2 regions of the Rhizobium sp. ERR 1071 genome follow, and region 1 is predicted to be linked to the other one. Evidence: predicted binding sites of a transcription regulator. Region 1 holds the regulator's gene; the other holds the start of a gene.

Evidence for each region. Region 1 encodes PhoB, which activates phosphate uptake and scavenging genes when phosphate is short. Its sites were predicted from a motif close to TGTCATNNANCTGTCAT; they were not measured.
Region 2: the regulator PhoB is predicted to act here: its motif matches at 3,719-3,735, upstream of FBZ99_RS26660 (Orn/Lys/Arg decarboxylase N-terminal domain-containing protein).

Annotation. Positions count from the first base shown of each region.
Region 1 covers NZ_VITM01000003.1:531,397-539,142, forward strand. Annotated here, with positions in the region: gene FBZ99_RS12665 (Hsp33 family molecular chaperone) at 1-552, opposite strand, end outside; gene argF (ornithine carbamoyltransferase) at 601-1,518, opposite strand; gene FBZ99_RS12675 (aspartate aminotransferase family protein) at 1,592-2,791, opposite strand; gene FBZ99_RS12685 (GcrA family cell cycle regulator) at 3,216-3,743, shown strand; gene phoB (phosphate regulon transcriptional regulator PhoB) at 3,833-4,516, opposite strand; gene phoU (phosphate signaling complex protein PhoU) at 4,548-5,261, opposite strand; gene pstB (phosphate ABC transporter ATP-binding protein PstB) at 5,312-6,127, opposite strand; gene pstA (PstA family ABC transporter permease) at 6,143-7,477, opposite strand; gene pstC (phosphate ABC transporter permease subunit PstC) at 7,474-7,746, opposite strand, start outside.
Region 2 covers NZ_VITM01000010.1:165,409-173,154, reverse strand. Annotated here, with positions in the region: gene FBZ99_RS26670 (hypothetical protein) at 370-693, shown strand; gene FBZ99_RS26665 (GNAT family N-acetyltransferase) at 734-1,294, opposite strand; gene FBZ99_RS26660 (Orn/Lys/Arg decarboxylase N-terminal domain-containing protein) at 1,317-3,674, opposite strand; gene FBZ99_RS26655 (NCS2 family permease) at 3,841-5,013, opposite strand; gene FBZ99_RS26650 (adenine deaminase) at 5,240-7,018, opposite strand; gene FBZ99_RS26645 (LacI family DNA-binding transcriptional regulator) at 7,008-7,746, opposite strand, start outside.

The sequences.
Region 1 (7,746 bases):
ATCACGGTCGAAAAGTTCTGCCGCCCCCAGACGCACGCGCGTCGGGATCTGCTCCGACTGACGGAAATAGGTGCCGGCAATCTCTTCGAGCGAGGCGCCATCAAGCGCGACAATGCCCTGATAGGGCTGGCTGAAACGGCCCTGATCGATGGTGAAGGCGAGGACGCCCTTGCCGAGCAGCTGTTCCGGCTCGGTCCGGCCTTCGGCGACTGCCTTTTCCAGTGCTTCTTCGTCGAAACGGGCATAGGCGCGAACGTTTTCCGGCGTCGTGAAATCGGCAACCAGAAGGTCGACGGGACCGTCGCCCTTGGTCTGTACGGTAAACTTGCCTTCGAATTTCAGCGACGTGCCAAGCAGGACGGTCAGGACGATGGCCTCCGCCAGAAGGCGTGCAACCGGCGTCGGATAGTCATGCCGGGCAAGGATCGCGTCCAGCAGCGGACCGAGCTGTACGGCACGGCCGCGCACGTCCAGACCTTCCACCTGGAAGGGAACGACATGATCGTCACCGGCGAAATCAAACTGACCCAGCGTTGCGGCATTTTCGGCCATTGCTTTACTCCTACTGCGCCCGCGCCCTTGAGACGCGGTTTAATATCTTCAGATCGCGCCCAGGCACCAAGCAAGAATCGACTTTTGCGCATGAAGGCGGTTTTCCGCCTCATCGAAGACAACGGATTGCGGGCCATCGATCACCTCGTCCGTCACCTCCTCCCCGCGATGAGCAGGCAGGCAATGCATGAACAAAGCGTCTTTGCCGGCCTGTGCCATCAAAGCCTTGTTGACCTGATAGGGCTGGAAGACGTTGTGACCGCGTGCCCGGTGCTCCTGATTCATGGAAACCCAGGTATCGGTTACCACGCAATCGGCGCCGGCGACCGCACGGTCTGCATCATGCGAGAGCATGATTTCGGCGCCCTCGTTGCGGGCCCAGTTCAGATAGTGATCCTTCGGCTCGGAGCCAAGGGGTACCGCCATATTCATGCGATAGCCGAAGCGCGCGGCCCCTTCGATCAGCGAATGCAGCACGTTGTTGCCGTCGCCCGTCCAGGCGAGCGTCTTGCCCTTGATCGGGCCGCGATGCTCTTCGAAGGTCATGATGTCGGCCATGATCTGGCAAGGATGCGTATCGTCGGTCAGCGCATTGATGACGGGAACCGTCGCATGTTCCGCCAGCTCCAGCAGGCGCGAATGATCGGTCGTGCGGATCATGATGGCATCGACATAGCGCGACAGCACCTTGGCCGTATCGCCGATCGTTTCGGCGCGGCCAAGCTGCATTTCGGTGCCGGAGAGGAACAGCGTCTCGCCGCCCAGCTGTCGCATGCCGACATCGAAGGAAACGCGGGTTCGGGTGGACGGCTTCTCGAAGATCATCGCCAGCATCTTGCCGGCCAGCGGCTTGTCGGCAGTGCCGGCCTTCTGCGCGCTCTTTCGCACGATCGCGTCATCGATGATGTTGCGCAGATCGGCCGCCGGAACGGCAGAGAGGTCGAGAAAGTGTTTCGGAGAAGCCATGTCCTTACCTGTGCTCCAGAAAAAACAATAACGCCCGCGTGGGGCAGGAACGCCCCATCTACGGGCGTTGAACTCAAGCCGATTTCTTGGTGCGAGCTGCGCGCGCACGCTCGGCGGCACGCTCCAGGCGGGCAAGACCTTCGCGTGCTTCTTCGGCGGTGACGACCAGCGGCGGCAGAAGGCGGATGACGTTATCGCCGGCCGGCACGCCGAGCAGATGCTCGGCACGGATAGCCTGCAGCAGCTCTGCCTGCGGAATGGCCGCCTTGATGCCGAGCATCAGACCTTCGCCGCGAACGTCCTCGATGATGTCAGGAAAACGATCCTTGAGCGAGGCGAGCCCCTGGCGGAAGACCAGCGAGACATCGCGCACATGCTGCAGGAAGCCTTCGGCAAGCACGATATCGAGAACGGCATTTCCGACCGCCATGGCGAGCGGATTGCCGCCATAGGTGGAACCGTGGGTGCCTGCCTTCATGCCTGAGGCGGCTTCCGCCGTCGCAAGGCAGGCACCGAGCGGGAAACCGCCGCCGATGCCCTTGGCGACAGCCATGATATCAGGCTTGATGCCGGCCCATTCATAGGCGAAAAGCTTGCCAGTGCGGCCGACGCCACACTGTACTTCGTCGAGGATCAGCAGCAGGCCGTGTTCGTCGCAGATCTCACGCAGCCCGCGCAGGAATTCATTGGTGGCCGGACGGATGCCGCCCTCACCCTGGACCGGCTCGATCAGGATCCCGGCTGTCGCATCCGTGATGGCGGCACGCACGGCATCGAGATCACCGAACTGCACTTGGTCAAAACCCGGTGCCTTAGGCCCGAAGCCCTCGATATACTTCTCCTGGCCGCCGGCGGCGATGGTCGCGATGGTGCGGCCGTGGAAGGCGCCCTCGAAGGTGATGATGTGGAACTTTTCGGGATGCCCCTTGGCGAATTGATAGCGCCGCGCCGTCTTGATGGCGCATTCCAGCGCCTCGGCGCCCGAATTGGTGAAGAATACCTTGTCGGCGAAGGTCGCTTCCGTCAGCCGCTTCGACAGCTTCTCCTGACCGGGCACCTCGTAGAGGTTCGACAGGTGCCAGACCTTGTCGGCCTGGGCCTTCAATTCGGCGACGAGATGAGGATGGGCGTGACCGAGCGAGTTGACCGCGACGCCGGCTGCGAAATCGAGGTAGCGCTCGCCATTTTCGGTGACCAGCCAGACGCCCTCGCCTCGCTCGAACCGTAACGGAGCGCGCATATAGGTGTCATAAAGCGGCGTGGTCTCGGCCATGGCCATATCTCCTGATCACAACTTTAAGGACCGATCGCTTCGATTTGATGAAACGGGTCCGAAAAAATCAAAAATGCCGCCTTGCGGCGGCCCGGGCACTATTGATGTTTTGCATCGCGATGTCAACAAAACTGGCGTTTTAGCAGGTGCGAGATAGCGCTTGCGGGCAAAAGAGATAGGTTCGGCGGCGCCTATTGCAGAAATGCCACGCCTAGGCAGCAAGTTGGGGAAAACCTCGAAATCGATTCCTCAAGATTCTCGCGACTCTTGTCACGGAGTCAGCCTCACACTAGGTTAAAAAGCAATTGCTAGACTGCATGCGGCGGAACTAGTCACCACAATTTTAGAGCGTTTCGCGCCTCGTTCCCATGCGAGGCAATGGTGAGGGATTCTGCCATCGGAAACGCGACAGCGGAGACAGGGCATGAATTGGACAGACGAACGCGTCGAGAAGCTGAAAAAGCTATGGTCCGAAGGGTTGAGCGCCAGCCAGATCGCTGCGCAGCTCGGTGGCGTGAGCCGTAATGCCGTTATCGGCAAGGTGCACCGCCTGAACCTTCCTGGCCGAGCGAAGGCGGGCGGCACGGCAACCGCGACGCGCACGCCAAAGCGCAGTGCCGCGGCTCCTCGCGCAACGACCTACGGCTCGCGCGTCGCTACCCGCACCGTGGTCGCCCGCCAGCAGGGTGCAACCATGCTGAAGGAAGAGATCGAGATCGATTCCGTCAATGAAATTCAGTATCGCCCGGCATCGAACGTCGTCGTTCCGATCTCCCGCCGCCTCGGCCTGACGGAGCTGACGGAACGCACCTGCAAATGGCCGGTCGGGGATCCGCTGAAGGACGACTTCCACTTCTGCGGCAATGACAGCCCGGATTCGTCGCCCTACTGCACCTATCATCAGCGCATGGCCTACCAGCCGGTGCATGACCGCCGTCGCAACAACGGCTGAAAGTTACCGCAAGACAAAGAGAAACGGGCCCCTCGAGGCCCGTTTTTCTATTTCCGCCGCTATTTAGTAACACCCGAGCGGCAAGCCGCTCAGGCTTCCATGGAATAGCCCGCGCCGCGAACGGTACGGATGACATCCTGCATATTGGAGAAATTGAGCGCCTTGCGCAGACGGCCGACATGGACGTCGACCGTGCGTTCATCGACGTAGATATCGTGCCCCCATACGCCATCGAGTAGCTGCGAACGCGAGAAGACGCGGCCTGGCGAGGACATCAGGAACTCCAGCAGGCGGAATTCTGTCGGCCCCAGCCGGACTTCGCGGCTCTTGCGGTGGACGCGATGGGTTTCGCGGTCCAGCTCGATATCGCCGCAACGCAGCACCGTGGAGAGAACCTCCGGGCGGGCGCGCCGCAGCATCGCCTTGACGCGGGCCATCAGCTCCGGCGTCGAGAACGGCTTGACGACGTAATCGTCCGCGCCGGTCGAAAGTCCGCGCACGCGCTCGCTTTCCTCGCCGCGAGCCGTCAGCATGATGATCGGCAAGCGCTCCGTCTCCGGCCGCATACGCAGCCGGCGGCAGAGCTCGATGCCGGACACGCCGGGGAGCATCCAGTCGAGGATCAGGAGATCGGGGATGCGCTCCTGGAGACGCAGCTCGGCCTCATCACCTCTGAGGATCGTGTCGACCTCGAAGCCTTCGGCCTCAAGATTGTAGCGCAGCAGAACGCTAAGCGCTTCCTCGTCTTCTACAACAGCAACTCTCGGAACCATGCGCCTATGGTCTCCTTTCTTCGCTTCCAGATTATTCCGTCACTGCGCCGACGGTGTTGGCGGTATCGTCCTTCGGGCGCTCGCCTTCCGGCTGAGCACCGGTCGCCATGTAATAGATCGTCTCGGCGATGTTGGTGGCATGGTCGCCGATGCGCTCGATGTTCTTGGCGCAGAAGAGAAGATGCGTGCAGGTGGTGATGTTGCGCGGATCTTCCATCATGTAGGTCAGCATCTCGCGGAAGAGCGAGGTGTACATGGCGTCGATTTCCTCGTCGCGTTCGCGGATCGACACGGCCTTATCGGGCGAGCGGGTCGCGTAAACATCAAGAACTTCCTTGAGCTGGCTCAGTGCCAGTTCGGAGAGGTGTTCGATGCCACGAGCGAGACGACGCGGCACGCCCGTGCCCTGAACGGCGATGACGCGCTTTGCGGTATTCTTGCCGAGATCACCGACGCGCTCCAGATCGGAGGCGATGCGGATCGAGCCCATGATTTCGCGCAGGTCCGCTGCCATCGGCTGACGACGAGCGATGGTGACGATCGCCTTGTCACCAACTTCGCGCTCGGCATGGTCGAGAACGACGTCGTCGGAGATGACCTTCTGGGCCAGGGCCGCGTCGCTGTTGACGAGAGCGCGTACGCTGTCGCTAACCATCTGCTCGGCCAGGCCGCCCATTTCGGCAATGCGACGCGTCAGAAACTTCAGGTCTTCGTCATAGGCTGAGAGAATGTGAGTGGAGACCATTTTTCTATCCTCAAGTGAACTGTGTGAAAGGAGCCGCGCGCCTGCCATCATCAACCAAAACGGCCCATGATGTAATCCTGCGTGCGGAAATCGTCGGGATTGGTGAACATCTTATCGGTGTCGTTCTCCTCGACCAGGTGGCCGAGATGGAACATTGCGGTACGCTGCGAGACACGAGCGGCCTGCTGCATGGAATGCGTCACGATGACGATGGTAAAATTCTCCCGAAGCTCGTGGATGAGATCCTCGACCTTGGCGGTTGCGATCGGATCGAGCGCCGAGCACGGCTCATCCATCAGGATCACCTCCGGGCTGACAGCAACGGCGCGCGCGATGCAGAGGCGCTGCTGCTGGCCGCCCGACAGGCTCGTGCCGGCATCATGGAGCCGATCCTTCACCTCACCCCATAGACCGGCCTTCTGCAGACTGGTTTCGACGATATGCTCGAGATCGGCCTTTGAGCGATGCAGGCCATGGATGCGCGGGCCGTAGGCGACGTTCTCGTAGATCGACTTCGGAAACGGGTTGGGCTTCTGGAAGACCATGCCGACGCGGGCGCGCAATTCCACGACATCGATGCTGTCGTCGTAGACATCCTGATCGTCGAGCGTGATCTTGCCGGTGACGCGGCAGGTCTCGATCGTATCGTTCATGCGGTTGAGGCAGCGCAGGAAGGTGGACTTGCCACAGCCGGAAGGGCCGATCAGGGCCGTGACCGTATTGGCGCGGATCTTCAGATTGACGTCGAAGAGCGCCCGCTTGTCGCCGTAGAACACAGAAACGTCCTGGCCGATCATCTTGTAAGGGATCGTCGTCATCTTCTTGGCCAAGGCTCTTTCGCTGGCAGCTTCCGTCATCATGTTCATTTCGTGCGCCCTCCCTTACCAGCGCCGCTCGAAGCGGCGGCGCAGCAGGATGGCGCCGATGTTCATCGCGACGAGGAAGAAGAGGAGCACGATGATGGCGCCGGACGTTCTTTCGACGAAGGCTCGCTCGGCTTCGCTCGCCCACATATAGATCTGCACCGGCAACGCCGTCGAAGGATCGAGCGGCGATGCCGGATAATTGGCGACAAAGGCGACCATGCCGATCAGAAGCAGTGGCGCGGTCTCTCCGAGCGCATGGGCAAGCCCTAGGATCGTGCCCGTCAGAATGCCAGGCATCGCGAGCGGCAGAACATGATGTAAGACCATCTGCATGCGCGATGCGCCAAGACCGAGCGCCGCGCTGCGGATCGACGGCGGCACGGCACGCAAGGCCGAGCGCGTGGCGATGATGATCATCGGCAGCGTCATCAGGCTCAGTACAAGGCCGCCGACCAGCGATGCCGAGCGCGGCAGCCCCATCATGTTGATGAAGACCGAGAGACCCAGCAGGCCATAGACGATCGAGGGGACGGCAGCGAGATTGTTGATGTTGACCTCGATCAGATCCGTCAGCCGGTTCTTCGGTGCGAACTCTTCCAGATAGATCGAGGCAGCAACGCCGACCGGCAAGGCAAGCACGAGAACGGTCAGCATCAGGTAGAGCGAGCCGATCAGCGCGACACCAAGCCCGGCGGCTTCCGGCCGGCTCGAATTGCCCGACAGAAAGAGACCGCTGTTGAAGGCCTTGTGAAGCGCGCCGCTTTCGCTGAGTTGCTTCATCCATGCGACCTGGCGGTCGGAAATCTTGCGATCCTTCTCGCTGACGGTCAGATCGATCTGCCCCTTGTTGGCGGAATCGATGTTGGCGCTGGCCAGAAATGTGACGTTCTGTGTCGTCCCGATGATCGAGGGGTTGGCAACGACTCTGTCGCGCAACACGATCCTGGCACTGTCCGACACCATCGCCATCGCCTCGCGCACAAGCGTGCGATTGGCCGGATCGATGCCAAGCGCTTTCACCAACGCATCGCGCACCAGTACGGGGTAATTGGCAGCGATCAGCACCTTCGGATCGTTCATGCGCTTACCCGTCGGGTCGATTACCTTCTCGGTAAATTCGATCGGCAGGGTGATCGAAGTCTGGACAAAGGCGGTATAGCCTGTGCGGACCACGGTCGAGACCAGGATGATAAGGAAGACGAGACCGAAGATGACGGCGGTCATCCCATAGGCGCGAAAGCGACGCTCGGCGGCATAGCGCCGCTTAATGCCGATATCGCGGTGTACAGACGCACCCGGCGTCAGACCGCGCGGCATGTTGAGCTGAGAGGAAGATACGACGTCGCTCATTCGTATTGCTCCCTGTATCGACGGACAATGTAGAGCGCATAGACGTTGAGGCACAGCGTCAGGCAGAACAGCGTGATGCCGAGGGCGAAGGCGACGAGCGTCTGCGGCGAAGTGAACTCCAGATCGCCGGTCAGCTGATTGACGATCTTCACCGTGACCGTCGTCATCGGTTCGAAGGGATCGAGCTGCATGCGCGCGGCAACGCCTGCGGCCAGCACCACGATCATGGTTTCGCCGATCGCCCGCGACGCGGTCATCAGCAGCGCGCC
Region 2 (7,746 bases), on a different contig from region 1:
TTACACAGTAGGTTCAGCGCGGTCCGTTATTGCGGAAGCTGAAACAAATGCGGAACATATCATCCTCGATGACGATATCAAACCGGCTCGGTTGTCTTGCTAGGGAGAGGCGAGGAAATTGCCGCAGGCCAGCCATGCCGCAAACGGTACCTTGAGATGCGCGCAAGGCTTCTTATCTCTTGTCCGTCCCCCAATACGGAGCCTTGAGATGGGCCAAATCGCTACCGATCCACTTTCCGACTTGCTTATGGAGATCCTCCCGCCCGAGCGTGACGAGGAATCCCGAGCCGACGGCACCGCGTGTCTGTGCTGCCGCAGGCTGCGGTCGGCGAGGAAGATGGACGAAGACGGCTGCGGCATATGTGACGAATGCCTGGCTCCATGATCGACGGCGCGCCGCAGCTGCTGCCCGCCGAATTGTCGGGCTTCGAACATGCGCTTGCGAAGCTGCCTGACGGCTATTCGGAGGGGCATTTTCAAGGTCGCCCCTGGGGTGTGACGGTCAAGCGATCGGCCGACGGCAAACGGATCTGGCTCTATGGCGAGGAGCTTGGCGGGACCGATGTCGTCAGTTTCAATCTCTATATGCTCTCCGCAGCAAGCCTCACCCTCAAGCCCTGCGAAATGTCCTCGTCGAAGGTCATAGATTTTGTTTTGGGCTTCCTGCCGGCCCCGATGCGGCATCCAGTCTAAGCACGGAGTTGTGTTACGGCCGACAACAGGTCCTTCTGCTTCAGCGGGTGGAGAGCGGCGGCGGAGGCGGCTGCGTGGTTGAGCCGGGACCGAGCGAGCGCTGGACCATCACGGTATCGGCCCAGCGGCCGTAGCGATAGGCAACAGCCGGCAGCAGGCCGACGCGAACGAAGCCGAAGCGTTCGTGCAGGGCGAGCGAAGCGACGTTGTCCGCGTCGATATAGCCGATCATCTGTCGGAAGCCGGCCGCCGCGCAGGCGTCGATCAGTCCGCGCATGAGCAGGCTTCCGACACCCTGGCCGACATGGTCGTGATGCACATAGATCGAATGCTTGACGGTATAGCGATAGGCCGGGCGCTTGCGGAACAGCACCACATAGGCATAGCCGACGACCTTCTCACCCTCGATCGCGACGACATGCGGAAAGCGGCGGTCCTTCAAATTCTTGCGCCGTTCGCGCAGATCGTCCGGCTGCGGCGTGTCGCTATCATCGACCCCGGCTTCGACCCCGCGGTGAATATGACGGCGATAGATAGCCAGCATGGCATCGACGTCGCTCTCCCGGGATGGGCGAACGATGATTGTTTTATCCTGCTTCATGTCCGAACCTGAATTTCCAAGCCTATTCCGCGACAACGTAGGTATAGAGCCGGATTTTGCCGGATGCATCGATCTCGCGATAGAGGCCCTGGATCTCCACCTCGAAGCCGGGGAAGGTGTTGAAGCAGGTTTCGAACATTTTGAGATAGTCGATCATGGGCTTTGCCTGTTCCGTCAGGCGCTCGCCGGGCACGATGGTTGCAATCCCCGGGGGATAGACGACGAAGGGTGTCGTCGCGATGCGGCCGGCAATGGCGTCGATCGGCAGATAGTCGACATCGTTGCGCACCAGGCAGCGCGCGGCATCGTGCGGCGACATGGCGATCGGCGGCAGGTGTTCTGCGGAAAATTGCTTCGTCTGCAGGGCGCTGACATCGGCCTGACGAAAGAAATTGTGCATGTCAGCGCAAAGATCGCGCAGGCGCACGCCCGCATAACGGCCGGGACGGCGGCGGTAGAATTCCGGAATGGCCTCTTCCAGCAGCGCGTTGTCGTCATGAAGCTTTTTAAAGGCGACAAGGCCGCTGATCAGGGTGCCGGCCTTGCTGGCTTCGACACCGGGTGTGAGCAGGAAGAGCAGCGAATTGAGGTCGTTCTTTTCCGCGACGATACGGTTTTCGCGCAGATATTGCGCAACGACAGGCGCTGGAATGCCGTGTTCCGTATATTTTCCAGTCGCTCGATCAAAGCCGGGGGTAAGCAGGGTGAGCTTGTTCGGATCCGTCATGGCGAAACCCGGCTCCATGCTGGAAAAGCCGTGCCATGCCGCATCGGGTGTCAGGTGCCAGAAGGCGGGATTGGTGGCGAGCTGATCGGTCGCGACGCTCTCCCAAGGCACATCGTGCACAGCACCGGGGCTTGCCACATCAGGAATCGCGACCCGATCCGGCACGAAGGGCTCGAAGAACCAGCGGCGTTCGGGACGATGTTCCTTCTCCTCGAATTCGCGCCGTACGGCGCGGATTTTCTTGCGCAGTTCGATGCCGAGGCGGATCGTGTCGTCCCAAAGCACTTCGCCCGAACGGCCCTTCATCATCTGCGCGCCGACGTCGAGCGAGGCAAACAACGGATAGAAGGGCGAGGTCGAGGCGTGCTGCATGAAGCTTTCGTTGAAGCGACGGTGTTCCACGCGGCGTTTCTGGCCCGTGATGTGCCTATCCTTCATGTGGATCTGCGAGGCCTGCGAAAAGCTTGCGAGTTGCTTGTGGGTCGACTGCGTGGCGATGATCCCGGGTGCATCGGGGCCGAGGTCCGAAAGGCCCATGGCAAAGCGCCCGGCATAAAGCGGGTGAAACTTCATGAAGCCCGCCCATGCCTCGTCGAAAAGGATGTAGTCGCACAGATGTCCGATGCGCTTTAGGATCATCTCGGCATTGTGGATGGTGCCGTCATAGGTGCATTGCTCCACGACCGCGACGCGGAACGGACGCGGCTTCTTGTAGGCTTCCGGATCTTTTACCAGCGGATGGGTGCGAATGCGCTCGCGCAGCGCGTCCTCGTCCATGGTGGCGAAATCCATCGGACCGATCAGGCCATAGAGATTGCGTCTGGTCGGCAGGTAGATCGGAATGCCGCCCGAGATCATTAGCGCGCCGTGATGGGCGGCCTTGTGGTTGTTGCGATCGAACAGCACGAGATCGCCGTCGGTGACGAGGGCCGAGAGCGCGACTTTGTTGGACGTGGAGGTGCCGTTCAGCACGAAATAGGTCTTTTCGGCGCCGAAGATCTTGGCCGCCTCCTTCTGCGCGGCGAGAGCCGGTCCCTCGTGGGTCAGAAGGTCGCCGAGATCGAGCACGGAGTTGTCGAGGTCGTCGCGGAACACCGCTTCGCCGAGATGCTCCATGAAGACCCGGCCGATGGGGCTGCGGCTGTAGAAGATGCCGCCATTGTGCCCGGGGCAGGTCCAGAGATGATTGCCCTCTTCGGCATAATCGACCAGCGCGCCGAAGAACGGCGTCTTCAGCGTCTCGGCATATTGCTTCAGCCGGCTGATGAGGCTTTTCGCGATGAAGGCGGGCGTTTCCTCGGAGAGGAAGACGTAGCCGTCGATGAAATCGAGGACTTCGACCGGCACATCCTCGAAGCGCTTGCGGCGGATCAGGAGGATGATCGGGAATTCCAGGCCGCGCCGGCGCATGAGGTTGATGAGGGCGGCCGTCTTGCCTTCGAGGCCCTTCTTGCCCCAGTCCACCAGCATGCAGCCGATGGCCGCGTCGGTCTGCACGGCGATCTCGGCATCTTCGAGATTGCGCGCGCGCACCACCTCGAAACCTGAGCGTTCGATCTCCTCGACGATCTGATTATAGCGGGCGCCTTCCAGGTCCTCATTGTCGAAGGTTGGCGTTGCGAACAGAAAGTTGAAACGTCTGAAATAATCCATGTCGATACCCGCTCTTGATCTGGGATGAGGTGTCGGCGCATTTCATGACATGGATGTGACAGAATAGAGGACGTCCCAAACCGTATTGATGGCCACCGCCGGTCACGTCGCCAGCCCGCCGTTTCATGCCGGATCGCGGGTGCACAACTTATGGATTTGTGGCCGCTCAGTGAGCGGCCACGGTCCAGAAATAATAGGCAAGCGGGATGGCGAGAAGATACATGCCGATAGACACCTGCCTTGCTTCTCCCGATAAGACCTTGACGATGACGTAGAACAGCAGTCCTCCGGCGATGCCGGTTCCAAAGCTGTTGGAGACCAGGGTCAGAAGGACCATCATCAGGGCAGAGAGACCGTCGGAGAAATTCTCCAGGTCGACACGCTTCAGCGCGCTGAACATCGACATGCCGACGAGGATCAGGGCGGGTGCCGTGGCGGCTGCCGGGATCATCAGCGCGATCGGCGTAAAAAGCAAAGTGAGCGCGAAAAGGGCTGCGGTTGCAAGTGAAGCAAAACCGGTACGTCCGCCGGCTTCCGCGCCTGTCGCGCTCTCGACCAGCGCCGTGGCGGAGGGAATGCCGAGCAGCGGACTGATCGTGGCGGCAATCGAATCGACGAGGAACGGCTTGCCCAGGTCCGCCATGTTGCCTTCCTCATCGACCAGGCCGGCCTTGGCGCCAACGGCGAGCGTCGTGCCCAGGGTCGAGAAGAATTCGGATGCGAAGAAGGCGAAGAGATAGGGGAAATATTCGATCTTCAGCGCACCAAGGAAATCGAGCTGAAGGCCGATCTCAGAGATGCCGTGCGGCACTCCGAAGAATGCGGCGGGCACCTTGGTCACGCCGAGCGGAATGCCGAGCAGCGTGCTGCCCAGGATCGCCCAGAGGATCGGCCCCGGCACTTTGCGCCCGCGCAGGAAGACGGCGAGGAAGATGCCGAAGACGGCAATGATCGCCTGTCCCGAGTTGAACGAACCGAGCATGAGCGCGTGGCTCTTGGCGTTGACATCGACGAGACCTGCATTCTTGAAGCCGAGAAGCGCGATGAACAATCCGATCGCCGCACCCAGTCCGAGCTTGATCTGGGCTGGAACCATGCGGGCAATGACCTGGCGTACACCGAGGACGGTCAGCAGAACGAAGACGACACTCGACCAGAAGGAGATGGCAAGGCCAGTCTGCCAGGGAATATGCTCCACGGCTGCCATCGTCGGCCCCACCAGAACCGAGCCGCCGATGCCCGGCCCCACCACGAAGGGCATATTGGCATAAAGCGCCATGAACAGGGTCGCGCCGATGATGACGAGAATGGTTGCCGTCGTTGCGGCGGCGCGGTCGATGCCACCGGCGGAAGCAGAGAAGGGATCACGACGAGGAGATAGGCCGCTGCCAGGAAGGACGTCATCCCGGCAATGATTTCCGTCTTCGTATTGGCTTTACGCTCGCCCATGCGAAAATAGGTCTTCCACCGCGGCTCTGACGTATCACCCGGCTGCCCAACATTCCTAGTTGAGGTCATTGTCTATATCTCCTAAGTCGGCAAATGCCGCCGTCTGGCTGGTGACCTCAATTTTGGCTTGAAGCCAGAAGCGGTCTGATGTCCTGGGTGGTTCCGTCGGTCAGCCCGAGATCGGTGACGTGCGGGCCGGGGTTACAGGCAAGGCTTGCTCCGACGACCGCCTTGAAGGTGCGAATGGGCGGCATCCAGTCGGCGCCTGCATCGGCCGCGGCACGCAGCCTGGCGAAGTCGTCGGCCACCTCCTTTGCGGGCGCATCCGACAGCAGGCCGCAGACAGGCAGGGGAAGCACCGCCGTCACCTCGCCATCGGCCGCCGTCGCCATGCCGCCGCCGGCGTCGATGACGGCATTGGCCGCCGCAGCCATATCCGTGGGGTCACGGCCGAAGACGGTGAGATTATGGCTGTCATGCGATATCGTCGTCGCAAGCGCGCCGATCCAGTGACCCCAGTCTTCGAGGATGCCGATGACGGGTGTCGGCTCTTTTCTTCCGTGACGGTGAATAACAGCCATCAGCAGCATATTGTCAGGCAAGACGAGCTTGTCATTTTCGACTTTGACGGTTGCCTCTCCCCATTTCGTGAATCGTGGGCTGACAATCGTGTTGACGCGAGCTTCGGTCATACCAGACAGCTTGATCTCGAAATCGGTAGCAGAAAGCCTTCCGACCTTCACGGTGTCGCGATAGGCATCCGAGGGCGTGCACTCGCTGGCTCCAATGAGGCTGCCGCCTCTTGCGATCTCACGTCCAGATGCGAAGACGCGGTCGACCGCAATCTTTTCGAGATCGGAAAGGATGATGATGTCTGCGCGGCGGCCAGGTGCCACCAGTCCCAGATCATGGCGGTTCAGCCACATGGCGGCGTTGAGCGTGGCGGCGCGGATGGCATCGATCGGCTTCATTCCATAGCCGATCAGGCGTCTGAGAACGGATGACATTGCTCCCTCATTCACGAGGTCGTCGGGGAAGACGTCATCGGTGCAGATCGTCAGCGTTTGCGGCAGATGCGGCAGTTTTTTCAGCACGTCGACGACGCCGGGCAGAACATAGTCATGGGAGCCGCGCAACTCGATGGTAAGGCCCGCCCGCAATTTCGCCAGCAAGTCCTCGGCCGAGGTGAGCTCGTGATCGGATTGAATCCCCGCGGAGGCAAAGGCCTGCAATTCCGCACCTTCCAGTCCGCGGGCATGGCCGCAGACGCGCTTGCCGCTCGCAAGTCCGGCCTCAAGGATGCCGCGCATCGGCTCGCTGCGCTCAAGGACCCCTCGCATGTTCATCACTTCGGCGACACCGGAAATCTCCGGCCAGCTGAGCATGGTTGTCATTTCGCCTGAGCGGAATTCCTCACCGGCAAGCTCAAGGCCGGGTGCCGAGGGGACGCAGGATGGCGCCAGGGTCAAGAAGCGCAGCGGCAATTGCCGTGTTTCTTCGAGCGCCCACCGAATACCGTCGAGGCCAGCGACGTTGCCGATTTCATGCGGGTCCCAGCAGACCGTCGTCGTGCCCTGGGGAACAACCGTTTCGGCGTATCGCCTTGGCGTCACCATCGAGCTTTCGACGTGCATATGCGTGTCGATAAATCCGGGCGCGATGAAGCGTCCTAAAGCGTCGATGGTCTGCTTGGCGTCCTTCCTCGTCCCCAAGGCATGGACGCTTGCGATCAAGGGGCCGACAAGGCCGATATCGGCCGGCCTCATTTCCGAGGTCGCGACATCGACGAGCGTTCCGCCGGCAATCAGCACATCGAACGGCTCAAGGCCCAATGCCGCCCGGACGGCGCGGTCGCGCAGCTCGGATGAATGGAGGTCGTGGGGTTCATTCGGCATGTCTGCCTCCCTTGGCAAAGGCGGACGGGCGCGCGGTGGATTGCCGCAAGACGAGTTCCGTCGGGAATATTCCGCTGATGTCGATTTCTCCGGCGACGAAGGCGAGGGCATGGTTTGCCACGGCTTCCAGATCCTGCCGGACGGTCGTGAGTGGTGGAGAGACGATTTGAGCCCACATCAGATCATCAAAGCCGGTGAGCGATATGTCTTCCGGAATGCTGAAGCCCCTGTCCTTGACGGTTATGGCAAAGCCGACGGCGAGCGCATCATAGGCGGCGGCACAGGCCGTAAAATGCCGCAGATCGAGCTCGCGGCCGAGAGCGCTGCCGGCCTCGAACGTCGCATCGCTGTGTCGCAATGCGGGTTCGACGCCGGCCTGGCGGAAGACTTCGCGCATTCCTTCGACGCGCTCGCGCGCCACCAGCGAATTTTCCGGGCCGGCGAGGATAAGGATGCTGTCATGACCGAGATCGACCAAGTGGCGTGCGATCAGGCGCCCGCCTTGACGATGATCGCTGGCAGCGATGTTGCCAACCGTGGCGGCGCTGTCGATGACGGCGACCGGCACCGGGACATCCGTGGGCGCAATGGTCGTGCCGCGCGTCGGTATCACGATCAGTGCATCGACGCCGCGGGCGATCATGGTCCTGATTTCGAATTCCTGCTGCTGCGGGTCGCCCTGACTATCGCCGATGAGAACGGCAAGACCGCGCCGCTTGGCGGCTCGC